3 regions of the Delftia sp. PE138 genome follow, and region 1 is predicted to be linked to each of the others. Evidence: riboswitches for the same ligand, from Rfam matches in the RefSeq annotation. Region 1 holds a riboswitch; each other region holds the start of a gene.

Region 1 (3,265 bases):
CATGGGACGGGTCGAGCAGGTCATGCACCACCACCTCGCAGAACGGGGCAAGGGTCTGGCCCAGGCCTTCGGCGATCTTGGCCACCTGTTCCAGCAGTTGGCGCTGCTCGGGAGTGCGTTGTGTCATATTGGACATTTTGTTTTGAATTGGACAAAATGTCAAAACCCAGGCGACCTGCCTTCTTGTCCGTTTCTTGTGCTCCCTGCCATGTTCGACACCCTTGTTCACCTGCTGCAATCCCAGGACGCGCGCTTTCGCGTGATCGAGCACCCTGCCGAGGGCCGCTCCGACCTCGTCGCCGAAATCCGGGGCACCGCCCCCGGCCAGGGCGCCAAGGCCATGCTCTGCAAGAGCCGCGATGCGTCCGGTGCGGGCGATCCCCAGCTGTTCCTGGCCGTGCTGCCCGGCGACCGCAAGCTGGACTTCAAGCGCCTGGCCCAGGCCGTGGGCGTGCGCAAGGCCACGCTGGCCTCGCCAGAGGAGGCCCAGGCCGCCACCGGCTGCGTGATGGGATCGGTGCCGCCGTTCTCCTTCAACCCGCAGGTGCGCCTGGTGGTGGACCCGGCACTGGTGGAGCGCTTTGCCGAGATCGCCTTCAATGCGGGCCGGCTGGACCGCTCCATCGTGCTGGACTCGGCCGACTATGTGCGCATTGCCCGGCCCGCGCTGCACAGCCTGAGCGGGGATGGCGCCGATTGACCCGGGGGCCGGGCGGTGCCCACAATCGCAGCAACGCCCGCACATCCTCTCCTGACCATGACCACCCCTGCCAGGCAGTTCCCCGACCGGCCCGATGCGGCCGGCTTTGTGCGTGCGACGCTGGCTGCCGCACTGGCCCAGGTGCAGTCGCATATGGATGCCGTGGATGCCGTGGACGCCGGCAGCGGCGAGGCCGAACGCATCCACCAGCTGCGCGTGGCCCTGCGGCGCCTGCGCACCCTGCTGCGCGAATGCGCAGGGCTGGCGCCCGGCATGCGCGCCGAATGGGATGCCCCGCTGGCCCTGGCCTTTGCGCGCCTGGGCACGCTGCGCGATGCCGGCACCCTGGCCGACGTGGTGCGGCCGCTGCTGCAGGACGCCGATGCGCCCTTGTGCGAATGGACCGTGCCGGATGCCGGGCAGGCCGACGCGGACGCGGCCGCTGCGGTGCGCGAGCCGCAGTTCCTGCAAACGCTGGCCGAGATCCATGCGCTGGCGCAGGCGCCTGCAGGCAAGCGGCAGCCCGGCCTGGTCAGCCTGTCCGCCGCAGGCACGCGCAAGTACCTGGCACGGCGGCTGGCGCGCCTGCACCGCCAGGTGCTGCGCGACGGCCGGCACTTCGACCGCCTGCCGCTGGCGCAGCAGCACCGCGTGCGCAAGCGGCTCAAGCGCCTGCGCTACCTGGCGGACTTCGCGCGGGAATTCGCGCCCGGAATGTGGCCCGGCAAAAAGGGCCGGCGCTTTGCCGAGGCGCTGGTGCCCGCCCAGGACGCGCTGGGCCTGCACAACGACATGGCCGTGGCGGCCGCGCTTTTTCGTGACGAGGCCGGCACGGATCCGCGCGCCTGGTTTGCCGCCGGCTACCTGCAGGCCCGCCTGGCCACCAGCGCGCGCAGCAGCCGCCGCGCGCTGCGTGCGCTGGCCCGCGTGCCGGGCTTCTGGGCCTAGACCGCATCAGCGATAATCCGCCGCTGGCGCACCGCCGCAGCCCCTGGGCCGTGGCGGTGCGCTGTTGCTGAAGGTGCCCCATGCCGCTTGCCGGCCAGGGGTTCAACGGGAAGCAGGTGCGCGATGCCATCGAGGTGGCCGCTCGCAATGCCTGCGCTGCCCCCGCAACGGTCAGCGGAATACAACTCCCCACGCTGGCGCGCCACCCACCGGTTGCGCGCCGCAAGCCACTGTGTCTGGACGGACATGGGAAGGCGGGGATGCCTGCTGCAGCGCGCCCACGATGCGCGCCGCAGCGTTCCGCAAGCCCGGATACCGGCCTTCTGCATTGCTTTCGGACGCCGCGGGAGTGCGCCTGTCCGGTCCGGCCCCAGCCTGCGCTGGCGTGGCCGGCTCCGGCGTGCGCGCCGTGCGGCGTGGTTCAGACGATAGGCCCCACGGGTGACTGGGGCAGTTGGATTCAACGCATGCGCTTCGCTTCTTTGGCCGCCGATTGTTCCGGCCCCTTTCCCCTTCCTCCCTTCCTGCGCCCGGCCACCGCTGCGGCCGTGCTGGCCTGCTGCGCCGCGGCGGCCGGCGCCGCACAGGAACCGGCGGCCGGCAAAGCCGGTGCATCCGCCGACGATGCGCTGGACGCCGTCTTCGTGACCGCCACGGCGCGGCCCGAGGCGCGCAGCCGCATCGCGGGCACCACGCAGACCATCGACCGCGAGGCCATAGAGCGCTCCAGCGCGCGCTCGGTCACCGACCTGCTGGCCGAGAACGCCGTGGGCTTTCTCAGCGAGTGGACGGCGGCCCAGACCTCGATGAACCTGCGCGGCGCCTCCACCGACGGCCAGGGGCGCGACTTCCGCAGCCAGGTGCTGGTGCTGGTCAACGGCCGGCGCGCGGGCACGGCCAACCTGTCCAAGCTCAGCCCCTCGGATGTGGAGCGCATCGAGATCGTGCGCGGCCCGTCCTCGGTGATCTACGGCAGCCAGGCCCTGGGCGGGGTGGTCAACATCATCATGAAGACGGGAGCGACGGCGCCTGGCACGCGCGCCCAGGTCCAGGCCGGCTCGTGGGACCTGTGGCGCACCGATGCGCAGACGGCCGGCGCCAATGACCGCTTCGACTGGTACTTCGGCGTGAGCGCAGGCGGGCGCGGCGACTACGAGTCGGGCGACGGCGGCACGCGCATGGAGAACACGGGCTGGAAGCGGCGCGGCGCCAGTGGCGCCCTGGGCTGGCAGCTGCACGAGCTGCACCGCGTGGAGCTGCAGCTGCGCACGGACGGCATCTACAACGCGGGCTTTCGCGGATCGGGCGCCAACATCTACAGCCGCGACAACCGCAGCAACCGCTCGCTGGACCTGACCTACGAGGGCGCACTGCCCGGCCAGCGCCTGAGCTGGACGACCCACCTCTACAGCCTGGTCGATACCGATGAGTTCAACTGGGCATCGCCCGTGATCCGCTCGGGCAACAGCGCCGTGCCCGGCACGGCGCGCGACTACAACCACCGCCAGCTGGACGCCACGGGCCTGCGCTTTCAGCCGCGCCTGCGTGTGAGCCAGACCAATGACCTGCTGATGGGCTTCGACTGGGAGCGCAGCAAGCTGCGCTCCGACCGCCTGC
Region 2 (3,265 bases), on a different contig from region 1:
CACGCCGTAGCCGCCCAGCTTGAAGGTGTTCGCCTCGTCGGCGTAACGGCCGCTGTACAGCTGCGCTTCGCCGCCCAGCGTCCAGCCGGCCGCCTGGGTGTCGGCGTTGAGCTTGAGCATGCGCTTGGAGCGGTAGGGCAGCAGCTTGCCGGTCTCCAGGTTCTCGGGGTTCATGAAGTCCAGCGAGGCGCCCAGGTTGGCGCTGCCCAGGCGCGTGCCGCCAGACAGCGTCAGGCCGGTGATCTCCACGCTCTGCCAGTTGCGGTAGCAGTTGCAGGGAACGGCGCTGTTCCAGTCGTAGGTGATCAGGTTCTTGAACCTGTTGCGGTAGACCACGGCCGAGAGGCGGTTGGCACCGGCCGCATAGTGCAGGCCCGTTTCCACGTTGGTGCTGCTTTCGGGCTTGAGGTCGGCCGCCGCCTGGCCCGTGAAGCGCTCGTACAGCGTGGGCGTTCTGAAGGCCGTGCCGGCCGATGCCACCCAGCGCCAGCGCTGGTCGATCTGCAGGCCGTAGCCCAGGCCGCCCGTGGTCTTGTTCTGCTGGTCGCGCACCTGGTCGTGGCGCAGGTTGGCGTCGAACTGGTGGCGGCCCTCGGTCAGGCGCCAGCCGGCCGACAGTGAGTTCTGCACGCGCCGGCTGTCGGTGTTCTGCGTCCAGGCGTATTGCGTGTCCAGCTTGTCCTCGCGGCGCTCCAGGTCGATGTTGAAACGGTGCTGGCCCAGCGTGAACAGGTTCTGCAGCAGGTAGTTGGTGGAGCTGCCGTCGGCGCGTTCGGGCGACTGGGTGTGGCGGTCGCTTTGGCTGTCGGTATGGGAGATCTGGACCACGCTTTTGTACATGGCGTTCCAGCCGGCCTGCCAGCGCAGGCTGCCGGTGGTGTTCTTGACCACGTCGTAGTCGTCGAACGGCGGCGGGCTCTGGTCGTAGTGGGTGCGCAGGCGGCTGTGCAGCAGGCTGGCATCGATCTGGTGGATGCCCGTTTTGTAGCCCGCGTTCAGGCCCAGCGAGGTGTTGCTGTAGCCATCCTTGTCCGGGTTGGGCGAGAAGGTGTTGCCGGGGTAGACGTCGAAGCCGTCGCTGCGCTCGTCAGCCAGGTTCAGCCCATAGGTGAAGCCGTTGGCCCCGCCCTGAAATCCCGTGGCCAGCTTGCTGGTGCCCTGGTTGCCGATGCCCGCCTCGGCATAGGCGCGGGTCTGGCCGTCCGCCCGCTTGGTGAAGATCTGGATCACGCCGCCCATGGCGTCTGAGCCATAGATGGCGGCGGCCGGGCCGCGCAGCACTTCGATGCGCTCGATCTGCGCCAGCGGCAGGGTGGACCAGACCGCGCCACCCTGCAGCTCCTGCGAGCTGTAGCGCACGCCGTCGATGAACACGGCAGTGTGCTGGTTGCTGGTGCCGCGCAGGTAGACCGAGGTGACCTGGCCCGGCCCGCCGTTGCGGTTGATCTGCACGCCCGGCACCTGCACCAGCAGGTCGGCCACGCCGGTGGCGCCGCTGCGGGCAATGGTCTCGGCGTCGATCACGGTCATGTCGGCCGTGACGGTGCGCAGGGGCTGTTCGCTGCGCGAGGCGGTGACGACCACGGTATCGAGCTGGGAGGTCTGTGCGCGCTGCGCCTGTTGTGCCTGTTGTGCCTGTTGTGCCTGTGCATGGGCCTGGCAGGCCAGCAGCGAGGCCGCAGCCAGGGCGGACAACGTGCGCAGTACGGGGAACGCCGAGGGCGAGCGAAGAGCGGCGCCAGGGGCGCGCGCGAGGGCGAGGGTGTGCATGGATGCGAGCCAGTTGCGCGCCAGCGACCCCGCCGGCACGGAAACCACAAAGACCGGCTGCGCTGCATGCGCGGCCGGCCGCCTGTTGGCCGGTATCCAGACTGGTGACGCACTCGCCAAGGCCTTCCCGGGCTGTACGCCCAGTGGCACGGGTTTGGCGGGGGCCGGTGCCATGCACGCGGCGTTTCACTCACTGTTGCGGGGGCAGTACATGCGGGCGGCTTTATCTGGCCGCCCCATGTTTCCCGTTTAACCGCAGCCCCTGGGGCTGCTGGCACCAACGGCGGCGATTGTACGGCGGGGCGTTCAGTGCCGATGTAAAGCTTGCTTGACATGCCCGCGGGTGGCATCGCACAATGTCAAGCATCCTTTACACATTGCGAGAAACTTCCATGAATCAAACAACGGTCACCAACCGCCGCTACCAGAAGGAGCTGGGATTTGCGCTGCTGCTCTACATGGCGCTGTTGGTGGGGGCGCTTTTGCTCAGCGCCGACATGCAGGCCGGGGCCCCGCGCACGGCCGTGCTGCTCAGCCCCATGCTGGCGTTTGCGCTGGCCGTGCGGGCCATCGTGCGCCTGGTGCGCGATACCGACGAGTTCCTGCGCAAGTCCATGCTGGAGCAGCTGGCGATTGCGGCGGCGGGCACGGCCGGCATCACCTTCACCTACGGATTCCTGGAAATGGCAGGTTTTCCCAAGCTCAGCATGTTCATGGTGTGGCCCTTGATGGGTGCGCTCTGGGTGGCGGCTTCGGTGGCCCACTGGCTGCGCAGCCGATGAGCCGCGCTGCAGAGGCGGCCCGGCGATGAAAAACACCATCCGTGAACTGCGCGCCGAGCGCGGCTGGAGCCAGGCTGCGCTGGCTGACCTGCTGGGCGTGTCGCGCCAGACCGTCAATGCCATAGAGACGGGCCGCTACGACCCCAGCCTGCCGCTGGCCTTTGCCATCGCCCGGGTGTTCGAGACCCGGATCGAGGCGATCTTCCAGGAGGGTTGAGCGCAGCGCTCAGGCCACGATCATGACCAGCAGCACCAGGCCCAACAGGGCCAGGTAGGCCTTGGCATGCAGGGCATCGGGAATGCGGCCGATCAGCGGGGCCGCCAGCCTGATGCCTGTCCACGATCCGGCCGTCAGCAGCGCAAAGGCCTGCAGGTCCACATAGCCCACATGCCAGGGGCCCAGCCCCGCGCCCTGCGATGCCAGCATGTAGGCAGCGGTGCCCGCTACGGCCATGGGCAGGGACAGCGGGCTGGCCATGGCCGTGGCGGCCGCCATGCTGGCGCCGCGCCGGCGCATCAGCGGCACGGTCATCACGCTGCCGCCCACACCCAGGAAGGCCGCGATCGCACCAATGGCCAGGCCCGCCGTGGCCGCCGCCCGCCGGCCCATGGGCTGCATGCCGGCGGCGGTGCCGTGCACGAAGCCTGGGCGCAGCAGCGCGTCGGCAATGGTCAGCGCAAGGTAGGCAATGAAAGCCCAGCGCACCCAGTCG
Region 3 (3,265 bases), on a different contig from region 1:
CTCGGCCTGGTGGCCCTTGCTCAGCTTGTAAGCCGTGTTGGCCAGGTTCAGCGAGACCAAGCTGTTGACGGGATCATGGCCCGAGCTGATCTGCCCATAGACATGGGTGTCGCGGGCCAGCTCATAGGTCAGGCCCAGGCGCCAGGAGGTGGCGGCCAGCGTCTTGTTGAAATCCGTGCCGCCCACCAGCGAGTGGCTGGCAAAGTCGTAGACATCGCGGCGCAGGCCGGCCATGGCCAGCCAGCGGTTGCTGATGCGCCAGGCATCTTCCAGGTACAGCGCATGCTGGGTCACGCCGGTTTCGGTCTTGGCCTTGGTGACATCGGGGCTGGCCCAGCTGCCATGCACGGGGTCCCAGGCCGAGACCGTGGACGAGCCGCCATAGGGCGAGTTGTTGGACAGCCGCAGGTTGATGCGTGCGGCCTCCCATCCCATGGCGATCTTGTGCGATCCCCGGTCCACGTTCAGGCCCAGGCGATTGCCGGTCTGCTCCAGGTCGTGCAGGATTTCGAGGTAGTCGGAGCGGCCCACGGTCCAAGTGGCGGGGTTGAGCGCGTAGGCCTCGATGTTGCGCCAGTGGCGGTCCGACTGCACGTGGTACAGCTCGTTGCGCACCGTCAACCAGTCATTGGCCTTCCATTGCACCTTGGCGCGCAGGCGCTCGTCGGCATAGCGCAGCACGCTGTCTTCGGCGTTGTAGTTGCGGTCGCGCAGGGACTCCACCACCTTGCCGTCCAGGCCCGGCGTGCCCCAGTAGCGGCTGGGCTTTTGCACGCTGCGGTCGGCAATCAGGTCGATCTGCAGGTCGCTCGTGGGCTCCAAGCGCAGCGTGCTCATGAACTTGCCGTTGCGCGACTGGTCCAGGTCGCGCTCGCCCGCGCTGCGCGCGGTGTAGCTGTCGATGCGGTAGCTGGCATAGGCGCCCAGGGCGCCGGTCACGCCCAGGCCCAGGCGCAGCGTGTCGTCCGTGCCCGCGCCCAGCAGCACCTCGGCCGAGCTGGTGCGGCTGGGCTGCTTGCGGATGGCGTTGACCGTGGCGCCCATGGTGCCGCTGCCATACATCAGCGAGGCCGGGCCGCGCAGCACGTCGATGCGCTCGTAGCCCCAGCTGTCCCCGGGATAGGCCGTGGTGCCGGCGGCCACGCCCAGCACCATGCCGTCTTCGGCCACGCCCACGGAGTTCACGCCCGCAAAGCCACGGCTGCTGAAGGACAGGCCGCCGTTGCCCGGCGTGCTGCTGGAGGTCAGGCCCACGGTGCGCGTGACGGCGTCCACCAGGGCGTAGTCGCCGCGCTCCTGCATCTGCTCGGCAGAAACACCATCCACGCTGGCAGGCACTTCCTGGTTGGAGACGCCGGTATGGCTGGCCGAGCGCGCAGGCTGGGCCAGTTGCTGGCCGATGCGTTCGGCCTGGCCGGTGACCTGCACTTCGGGCAGGACAGTCTGTGCCTGCACAGGAACGGACAGGAAGGCGCAGGCCAGGGCCAGCGGGCTCAGCCGAAGGCAAAGGGAATCGGCAGCACGGGTGCTGGGAACGCAGGAAAGGGAGGAATGCATTTCGAACATCGGTCTTCGACCGCCTGATGCGAAAGCAAGGCACTGCCGCCTCTCCAGCCAGCGTGCAAGGATAGGGTGCAGGACATTGCCATCCGCACCCCGCAGACAGTCAAGAAAGCGCCCGCTCAGCGGGCGCGAAACGCAGCAGGCCGGTCTCCGGGCTCACAAGCGGCGCAAGGACATGCCTTGCGCCCAGCGCCCCGTCTTCCCAATCCACCCGCGAAAAGCTGCATGTTGCAGACCACGCCATGAACCAGTGACAGCCTGTCATCGCCCCTCCGCAGGGTTGCGGAGTCTGGCGGTACAGGCATGGAACGCCTTGACTTGTTTACCGTTGCGGGGGCAGCCAAGGCCTGTGCCGGCAGCGCAAAAAGCATTTGCTGGCAGTCACCTTGTTCCCGTTTCATCCCCATGGCTGGCATGTGGACACCTGATGCACGGATGCCTTTGCAGGCGCGGCATTATAGCCAGCGGCCCGCGTCGGTAGCCTGCGGCGCGTCGTGCAGCAGCAGCTCCACACCCAGCCACTCGCCACGGTGAACGCGGCTGATGGCATGCCGCAGATGCACGCGGTAAAAGCCTGCCGCACCGCGCACCGGGCGCGGCCCCGTGGCGATGATGGCCGCATCCCCCAGGCCCAGCGGCAGCACCATGGGGCGCGATTGCATGCGCGGGCGCTGCTCGGTCATCACGAATTCGCCGCCCTCGAAATCCTGGCCCGGCCGGGACAGCAGCAGCACCAGCTGCAGCGGGAACACCGCCGCACCTTCGCTGTATGAGCGCAGCGGCGCATGGCCCGCCTGCGCCACATGCAGCAGGTGCGACTGCGGATGCATCTGGCCGCGCTGGCGGCCCAGCTGCCCGAAGGCCTCGAACGAGGCGGGCAGGGCAGGCTGCATGTCCATTTGGGCACGCCAGCGATTGGCAATGGCAAGCAGGTGCCGGTACAGCACCGGGCGCCATGTGTAGAGGGAGGGCGGCAGGCCATTGCGCATGGCCGCCTCGCTAGCCAGGGCGCGGCTTTCATCCGCATTCAGCAGCCGTGGCAGCAGGCAATGGCCCTCTGCATCGAGCTGGGTGGCAATGCGGCCCCAGTCCAGGCCGGCGAAGCGATCACTGCTGTTCAGCCCATCCATGTCGCCCCCTCCATTCAACCCGCCTTGCGAAAAGTGAGATTGATGCGCCGCCCGCCCAGCAGCGGGTGAGGCTGGTCCTTGAGTGGCAACACGCCGTGGTGGCGCAGCCGATCCACGCCGCCCCAGACCACCACGTCGCCATGCTGCAACAACACCCTGGCCGTCCTGTCCGCGCGCGCAAGCCCTCCAAACAGAAATGTGGCCGGCATGCCCAGTGACACCGAGACGATGGGCGCGCCAAGGTCACGCTCGTCGCGGTCCTGGTGCAGGGACAGGCGGCTGCCGGGCAGGTACTGGTTGATCAGGCAGGCGTCGGGCGCGAAGCCCTCGAAGCCCGCAGCGGCGGCCGCTTCGCCCGCCAGCTGCGCAAACACGGCCGGCATGGCGGGCCAGGGCTGGCCGCTGACCGGGTCGATGGCGCTGTAGCGGTAGCCGCGCCTGTCGCTGGTCCAGCCCAGCGTGCCGCAGTTGGTCATGGCCACCGACATGGTGAAGCCGCCCGGCGTGACCAGATGGCGCAGCGGCGCCTGGGCCATGACGCCGTCCACCGCAGCCAGCAGTGGCGCCGCATG

What was found. Region 1 has a riboswitch for cobalamin ahead of HFGMBDPB_RS01115 (TonB-dependent receptor). Riboswitches for the same ligand answer to the same signal wherever they lie in the genome.
Region 2: it holds a riboswitch for cobalamin, as region 1 does, so the genes downstream of both, HFGMBDPB_RS16500 (TonB-dependent receptor domain-containing protein) here and HFGMBDPB_RS01115 (TonB-dependent receptor) in region 1, are expected to answer to the same signal.
Region 3: it holds a riboswitch for cobalamin, as region 1 does, so the genes downstream of both, HFGMBDPB_RS16780 (TonB-dependent receptor) here and HFGMBDPB_RS01115 (TonB-dependent receptor) in region 1, are expected to answer to the same signal.

Annotation. Positions count from the first base shown of each region.
Region 1 is NZ_JABEPN010000001.1:242,994-246,258, forward strand. Features, by position in the region: gene HFGMBDPB_RS01100 (helix-turn-helix transcriptional regulator) at 1-127, opposite strand, end outside; gene HFGMBDPB_RS01105 (YbaK/prolyl-tRNA synthetase associated domain-containing protein) at 209-700, shown strand; gene HFGMBDPB_RS01110 (CHAD domain-containing protein) at 758-1,648, shown strand; cobalamin riboswitch at 1,703-1,986, shown strand; gene HFGMBDPB_RS01115 (TonB-dependent receptor) at 2,116-3,265, shown strand, end outside.
Region 2 is NZ_JABEPN010000004.1:328,299-331,563, forward strand. Features, by position in the region: gene HFGMBDPB_RS16500 (TonB-dependent receptor domain-containing protein) at 1-1,770, opposite strand, end outside; cobalamin riboswitch at 1,841-2,066, opposite strand; gene HFGMBDPB_RS16505 (hypothetical protein) at 2,163-2,552, shown strand; gene HFGMBDPB_RS16510 (helix-turn-helix transcriptional regulator) at 2,578-2,769, shown strand; gene HFGMBDPB_RS16515 (sulfite exporter TauE/SafE family protein) at 2,779-3,265, opposite strand, start outside.
Region 3 is NZ_JABEPN010000004.1:393,166-396,430, forward strand. Features, by position in the region: gene HFGMBDPB_RS16780 (TonB-dependent receptor) at 1-1,566, opposite strand, end outside; cobalamin riboswitch at 1,688-2,006, opposite strand; gene HFGMBDPB_RS16785 (2OG-Fe(II) oxygenase) at 2,019-2,693, opposite strand; gene alkB (DNA oxidative demethylase AlkB) at 2,708-3,265, opposite strand, start outside.